3 regions of the Psychrobacillus sp. FSL H8-0487 genome follow, and region 3 is predicted to be linked to each of the others. Evidence: a T-box and tRNA genes for the amino acid it is inferred to sense, from the RefSeq annotation. Region 3 holds a T-box; the other regions hold tRNA genes.
What was found. The T-box of region 3 lies ahead of alaS (alanine--tRNA ligase). A T-box ahead of a tRNA ligase gene usually reads a tRNA of that ligase, here a tRNA-Ala.

Region 1: it encodes a tRNA-Ala, which carries the amino acid that the T-box ahead of alaS (alanine--tRNA ligase) is inferred to sense. The anticodon was not compared.
Region 2: it encodes a tRNA-Ala, which carries the amino acid that the T-box ahead of alaS (alanine--tRNA ligase) is inferred to sense. The anticodon was not compared.

Annotation. Positions count from the first base shown of each region.
Region 1 covers NZ_JBBOZA010000001.1:94,563-96,816, reverse strand. The annotation lists rRNA gene MHI47_RS00495 (16S ribosomal RNA) at 1-1,183, opposite strand, end outside; tRNA gene MHI47_RS00490 (tRNA-Ala) at 1,363-1,438, opposite strand; tRNA gene MHI47_RS00485 (tRNA-Pro) at 1,451-1,527, opposite strand; tRNA gene MHI47_RS00480 (tRNA-Arg) at 1,533-1,609, opposite strand; tRNA gene MHI47_RS00475 (tRNA-Leu) at 1,625-1,713, opposite strand; tRNA gene MHI47_RS00470 (tRNA-Gly) at 1,729-1,803, opposite strand; tRNA gene MHI47_RS00465 (tRNA-Leu) at 1,821-1,905, opposite strand; tRNA gene MHI47_RS00460 (tRNA-Lys) at 1,934-2,006, opposite strand; tRNA gene MHI47_RS00455 (tRNA-Thr) at 2,015-2,090, opposite strand; tRNA gene MHI47_RS00450 (tRNA-Val) at 2,104-2,179, opposite strand; rRNA gene rrf (5S ribosomal RNA) at 2,204-2,254, opposite strand, start outside.
Region 2 covers NZ_JBBOZA010000001.1:3,605,816-3,608,069, forward strand. The annotation lists gene rocF (arginase) at 1-213, opposite strand, end outside; gene MHI47_RS18400 (GNAT family N-acetyltransferase) at 284-874, opposite strand; tRNA gene MHI47_RS18405 (tRNA-Ala) at 980-1,052, opposite strand; tRNA gene MHI47_RS18410 (tRNA-Gln) at 1,071-1,145, opposite strand; tRNA gene MHI47_RS18415 (tRNA-Tyr) at 1,152-1,235, opposite strand; tRNA gene MHI47_RS18420 (tRNA-Val) at 1,256-1,331, opposite strand; tRNA gene MHI47_RS18425 (tRNA-Thr) at 1,492-1,564, opposite strand; tRNA gene MHI47_RS18430 (tRNA-Asn) at 1,577-1,651, opposite strand; rRNA gene rrf (5S ribosomal RNA) at 2,056-2,171, opposite strand.
Region 3 covers NZ_JBBOZA010000001.1:2,318,131-2,320,384, reverse strand. The annotation lists gene recD2 (SF1B family DNA helicase RecD2) at 1-522, shown strand, start outside; T-box leader at 559-772, shown strand; gene alaS (alanine--tRNA ligase) at 879-2,254, shown strand, end outside.

The DNA of each region.
Region 1 (2,254 bases), 2.2 Mb from region 3:
GGTTTATCACCGGCAGTCACCTTAGAGTGCCCAACTAAATGCTGGCAACTAAGATCAAGGGTTGCGCTCGTTGCGGGACTTAACCCAACATCTCACGACACGAGCTGACGACAACCATGCACCACCTGTCACCGCTGTCCCCGAAGGGAAAAGCCTATCTCTAGGCCGGTCAGCGGGATGTCAAGACCTGGTAAGGTTCTTCGCGTTGCTTCGAATTAAACCACATGCTCCACCGCTTGTGCGGGCCCCCGTCAATTCCTTTGAGTTTCAGTCTTGCGACCGTACTCCCCAGGCGGAGTGCTTAATGCGTTAGCTGCAGCACTAAGGGGCGGAAACCCCCTAACACTTAGCACTCATCGTTTACGGCGTGGACTACCAGGGTATCTAATCCTGTTTGCTCCCCACGCTTTCGCGCCTCAGCGTCAGTTACAGACCAGAAAGCCGCCTTCGCCACTGGTGTTCCTCCAAATCTCTACGCATTTCACCGCTACACTTGGAATTCCGCTTTCCTCTTCTGTACTCAAGTCCCCCAGTTTCCAATGACCTTCCACGGTTGAGCCGTGGGATTTCACATCAGACTTAAAGGACCGCCTGCGCGCGCTTTACGCCCAATAATTCCGGACAACGCTTGCCACCTACGTATTACCGCGGCTGCTGGCACGTAGTTAGCCGTGGCTTTCTAATGAGGTACCGTCAAGGTACGAGCAGTTACTCTCATACTTGTTCTTCCCTCACAACAGAGTTTTACGATCCGAAAACCTTCTTCACTCACGCGGCATTGCTCCATCAGACTTTCGTCCATTGTGGAAGATTCCCTACTGCTGCCTCCCGTAGGAGTCTGGGCCGTGTCTCAGTCCCAGTGTGGCCGATCACCCTCTCAGGTCGGCTACGCATCGTCGCCTTGGTGAGCCGTTACCTCACCAACTAGCTAATGCGCCGCGGGCCCATCCTGTAGTGACAGCCGAAACCGTCTTTTAACATCTCCCCATGAGAGGAAATGGATTATTCGGTATTAGCCCCGGTTTCCCGGAGTTATCCCAATCTACAGGGCAGGTTGCCCACGTGTTACTCACCCGTCCGCCGCTAAATCAGAAGAAGCAAGCTTCTTCGTCATTCGCTCGACTTGCATGTATTAGGCATGCCGCCAGCGTTCGTCCTGAGCCAGGATCAAACTCTCCATAATAGTTCACTTCCAGTATGCAGAGCACATTGAAAGCGAACAAATTAGAACTAGTTTAAAAGCTCATTTTGTTTTGCTGGCATCATCATTAAATGATGTCCAAAATTGTTTTGCTATCATCCTAACAAGTTAGTTGAAAGCTATGTTTCTTAACGTTTTGCATGTTCAGTTTTCAATGTTCATGGTGGAGCCTAGCGGGATCGAACCGCTGACCTCCTGCGTGCAAGGCAGGCGCTCTCCCAGCTGAGCTAAGGCCCCGAAAATAATAACTGGTCGGGAAGACAGGATTCGAACCTGCGACCCCTTGGTCCCAAACCAAGTGCTCTACCAAGCTGAGCTACTTCCCGTTATATGGTGCGCTCGGCAGGACTCGAACCTGCAACCTCTTGATTCGTAGTCAAGTGCTCTATCCAATTGAGCTACGAGCGCAATGTTTCAAAAAAGTGGTGCCGAGGACCGGAATCGAACCGGTACGGTAGTCACCTACCGCAGGATTTTAAGTCCTGTGCGTCTGCCAGTTCCGCCACCCCGGCACTTTAGTGAATCTTTGGAGCGGAAGACGAGGTTCGAACTCGCGACCCCCACCTTGGCAAGGTGGTGTTCTACCACTGAACTACTTCCGCTCGGTTATTAAATTAAATGGTGCGGGTGAAGGGAGTCGAACCCCCACGCCTTGCGGCGCTAGATCCTAAGTCTAGTGCGTCTGCCAGTTCCGCCACACCCGCAAAAAATATAATTCACTATAAAAAGTGATGAGCCATGTAGGATTCGAACCTACGACCCTCTGATTAAAAGTCAGATGCTCTACCAACTGAGCTAATGGCTCGAAAAAAGTGGTGCCGGAGAAAGGACTTGAACCCTCAACCTACTGATTACAAGTCAGTTGCTCTACCAGTTGAGCTACTCCGGCAGGAGTAAATATATGGTGGAGGATGACGGGCTCGAACCGCCGACCCTCTGCTTGTAAGGCAGATGCTCTCCCAGCTGAGCTAATCCTCCATGGGATATATAATTTTATTGCAAGCCCAGCGACGTCCTACTCTCACAGGGGGAAACCCCCAACTACCATCGGCG
Region 2 (2,254 bases), 1.3 Mb from region 3:
CACCACTTCTTCTAGATTACGTAATTTCGTATTTTGAGATGTCTCTCTTCTACCTATTGCAATGTCCCCTACATCATCTACAGAGTGACCAAGCTCTTGAAGTCTCTCCACTACCCCAGCATATCGTATAGCACTCGGTCCCATATCGACACCTCGTCTATTTTGCCCTAGATCCATTGGGACCCCGATAATTGATATATTTAATTTATTCATAATTTTATGCCCCCTTTAGTTCTTACATCTATTGTAAATGCTAGAGGGTGTTTGGCTCAACCAAGCATAATTACGAATATTTATTCATTAATTGAACTAGCTTGTATTTCACTTCCGACCATTCGCTATCTGTAATAGAGTAGACAACCGCATTTCGAACAAAACCATTAGATCGTATCCGTTCATTTCGCAGTATACCCTCTTTTACACCGCCAATTCGTTCAATTGCCCTTTGAGAAGATACATTTAACTCATCTGTTTTAAACTGAACACGAATTGTCCCCATTTGCTCAAAGCAATACTTTAACAATAAATATTTACACGTCGTATTTACGTGTGTACGCTGATACTGTTTCCCATAGTAAGTAGAGCCTATCTCGCAACTATAATTTGTCTGGTCTATTCCATAAATACGAGTGGTACCCATAATTTCTTTTGTTTCTGTATTTTCTACTACAAATGCAAGAGCTGTCCCCTCAACATTCATTTGGTGAATACCAACTGCCAACCACTTTTCTAGCTGTTGCTTGTTTTCTATTTTATTTAACATAAATTCAAAAATTTTGGGTTCATACAGTTCCCACAATGCTCCACTATCTGAAGTTAGTAATGGACGTAAGGTTACATCCCCATAGGTTAGTGTCTCAGTCAAATTGTACACCTCGCTTTTTATTTCATCATAAAGGAAAATGCACTATATTGAAAAGTATTTTCACCCATAAAAAAACTCTCTCAACTTTAGGTTGAAAGAGTTTTACTATATTTATGGAGCCTAGCGGGATCGAACCGCTGACCTCCTGCGTGCAAGGCAGGCGCTCTCCCAGCTGAGCTAAGGCCCCAATACTATTTGAAAAAGTTGGCTGGGGTACCTGGATTCGAACCAGGGCATGATGGAATCAAAATCCATTGCCTTACCGCTTGGCTATACCCCATTAAACTGGTGGAGGGGGACGGATTCGAACCGCCGAACCCTAAGGAGCGGATTTACAGTCCGCCGCGTTTAGCCACTTCGCTACCCCTCCAAAGCTAAATTTAAATATTATGGTGGAGGATGACGGGCTCGAACCGCCGACCCTCTGCTTGTAAGGCAGATGCTCTCCCAGCTGAGCTAATCCTCCTGGGTTTTATAAAATCTAGTACGTTATAGCATTCCATCTGGAAAAACTATTATACATTCTGTTGAAAGTATTTTCTTATTTAAATGAAAACCAGACAAGAACTATAATATCATATATCTGACATTAGGACAAGTTTTTTCCTTAAAATAAATTAATGAGAAGCTTCCAACCGGATTTGAACCGGTGACCTCTTCCTTACCATGGAAGCACTCTACCTACTGAGCTATGGAAGCAAAACAAAAAAATGGCTCCGAAGGTAGGACTCGAACCTACGACCAATCGATTAACAGTCGATTGCTCTACCACTGAGCTACTTCGGAACGTTTAATTATTTTAAAGTACAAGTATAATTATAGCAACTCTATTTAAAATTTCAAGCCTGTATTAAAAGTATATTTCAACAACTTATGTTACTCTAAAATATATCTTTGACTAGCATATATTTAGATTTTTTTTATGTTAATAAAACAGGAATTTATAAATTTTAATCGTTTGTATTCACTAATAGCTACTTAAGAAAAGCACGAAAAGTCGTTGCCGACTCTATCAATAACGTTTTTTGCACGCAGCATTAAAGTCTTCGTAAGCGACACTCGCTCGCTTCTCACGTATACCTACGCTTCTAGCCCTCTCTATTTTCTCAGTAACTGCCTGCAGCTTATTTTAATTCTGTAAACACAAAGAAGTCGTTACCGATATAACTCGGTAACGACTTCTTTTTGGTGCCCAGCGACGTCCTACTCTCACAGGGGGAAACCCCCAACTACCATCGGCGCTGAAGAGCTTAACTTCCGTGTTCGGTATGGGAACGGGTGTGACCTCTTCGCCATCATCACTAGACTTATTCGGCTTCCAATATACGGCGCATTGCGTTGTCAACTTCATTCGATCTGTCAGTCACGTACGTTAGTACGTTCCTTCCT
Region 3 (2,254 bases):
GATATGGGAGAAGTTATTAGTATTTTTAAAGCTGCAGAAACAGTCGAGAAAAAAGAGATGCTAATTGTGTCATTTGATGGTAATGAAGTAACCTATGAAAAAAATGATTTAAATCAGCTGACACTTGCTTATTGCTGCTCCGTTCATAAGTCACAAGGTAGTGAATTTCAAACGGTTATTATGCCTATCACGAGAAGCTATATGAAAATGTTAAGACGAAATTTACTGTATACAGGGATTACGCGCGCTAAAAACTTTCTCATTCTTTGTGGGGACCCCGAAGTATTTAAGTTTGGAGTAGAGCGAACGGATGATCTTCAGCGATTGACTACATTAAAAGATCGTTTAACGCATACAGAAGAAGCAGAACCCGCAGAAGAGAAAGAGTTAAAAAGTGATACTGAAACTAGAGCGAATCAAACAGATTTGACCTATTTAACTGCAGAGAATTATCATGTAGTTGACCCTCTAATAGGGATGAATGGTGTCACTCCGTATCAATTTATGGACACAGACAATTGACACAAGCCCATTTGTTTTTTATAATCAATTGCATATAGTAAAATGTTGACGGAGAAAGTACTAATTGTTATCTGACTAGAAATGGATTCCTTGGCTGAAAGAATTCACTGACCTAACAAATAGGAAAGCTACTCCTGAGTGCAGTTAAAACCTGTCGTATGGCCGCGTTAAGGCTTCTTGAGAGACATAAGTAGAATTATCTACTGTGTAACTAGGGTGGTACCGCGAAACAATAGCTTTCGTCCCTTTTTTAGGGATGAGGGCTTTTTTTTATTGTTTTGGTTTTTAGATATCACTTGTGAAGTGATTGGGATTACTCGCGGTCGAAGAATACAAATTATTAGGAGGAACTAAACATGAAACAATTAACAGGTGCTCAAATTAGACAAATGTATTTAGACTTTTTTATCGAAAAAGGACATTCCCAGGAACCATCAGCTCCACTTGTACCAATCAATGACCCGTCATTACTATGGATAAATAGTGGTGTAGCAACACTTAAAAAGTATTTTGATGGACGTGTAGTACCTGAAAATCCACGTATTACAAATGCGCAAAAGTCTATTCGTACAAATGATATTGAAAACGTTGGGAAGACAGCAAGACATCATACTTTCTTTGAAATGCTAGGCAACTTTTCTATTGGAGACTACTTTAAAAAAGAAGCGATCCAGTATGCATGGGAGTTTTTAACGGATGCAAAGTGGATGGCATTTGAACCAGAAAAATTATCTATTACGATTCATCCCGAGGACGAAGAAGCATATAATATTTGGAAGGATGAAATTGGAATTCCGGAAGAGAGACTTATTCGTTTGGAAGGGAACTTCTGGGATATTGGGGAAGGTCCAAGTGGTCCGAACTCAGAGATTTTCTATGATCGTGGAGAAAGCTATGGTAATGACCTAAACGATCCTGAATTATATCCAGGTGGAGAGAACGACCGGTATTTAGAGATTTGGAATTTAGTGTTCTCTGAATTCAATCACAATCCAGATAATACGTATACTCCTTTACCAAAACAAAATATTGATACTGGTATGGGCCTAGAGCGTATTACAAGCGTAGTACAAGATGTGCCAACAAATTTTGATACTGATTTGTTTATGCCAATTATCCGTCAAACTGAACACATTTCTGGGAAGTCATATCGTGCAAATGATGTGGATGATACGGCATTCAAAGTAATTGCTGACCATGTTCGTACAGTAGCTTTTGCTATTGGTGACGGTGCATTACCATCCAATGAAGGTAGAGGTTATGTCCTTAGAAGATTACTTCGTAGAGCAGTTCGTTTCGCGAAACAATTAGGGATTGAAAAACCATTCCTACATGAGCTCGTTCCAGTAGTTGGAGAAATTATGCAAGACTTCTACCCAGAAGTAACAGAAAAACAAGATTTCATCATGCGTGTTATGAAAAATGAAGAAGAAAGATTCCATGAAACACTTCATGATGGCCTAGCTATATTGGAAAAGGTTATCGAGGAACAGCAATCAAAAGGGGAATCTTACATCCCAGGAACCACTACTTTCACTCTATACGACACGTACGGTTTCCCAATTGAATTAACGGAAGAATATGCAGAAGAGGCGAATATGACCGTCGACCACGAAGGCTTCAAATCAGAAATGGAAGCACAACGTTCTCGAGCTCGTGCAGCACGTCAAAATGTAGATTCTATGCAGGTACAGTCGGAAGTGTTTAGCAATTTACATGATGAAAGTGAATT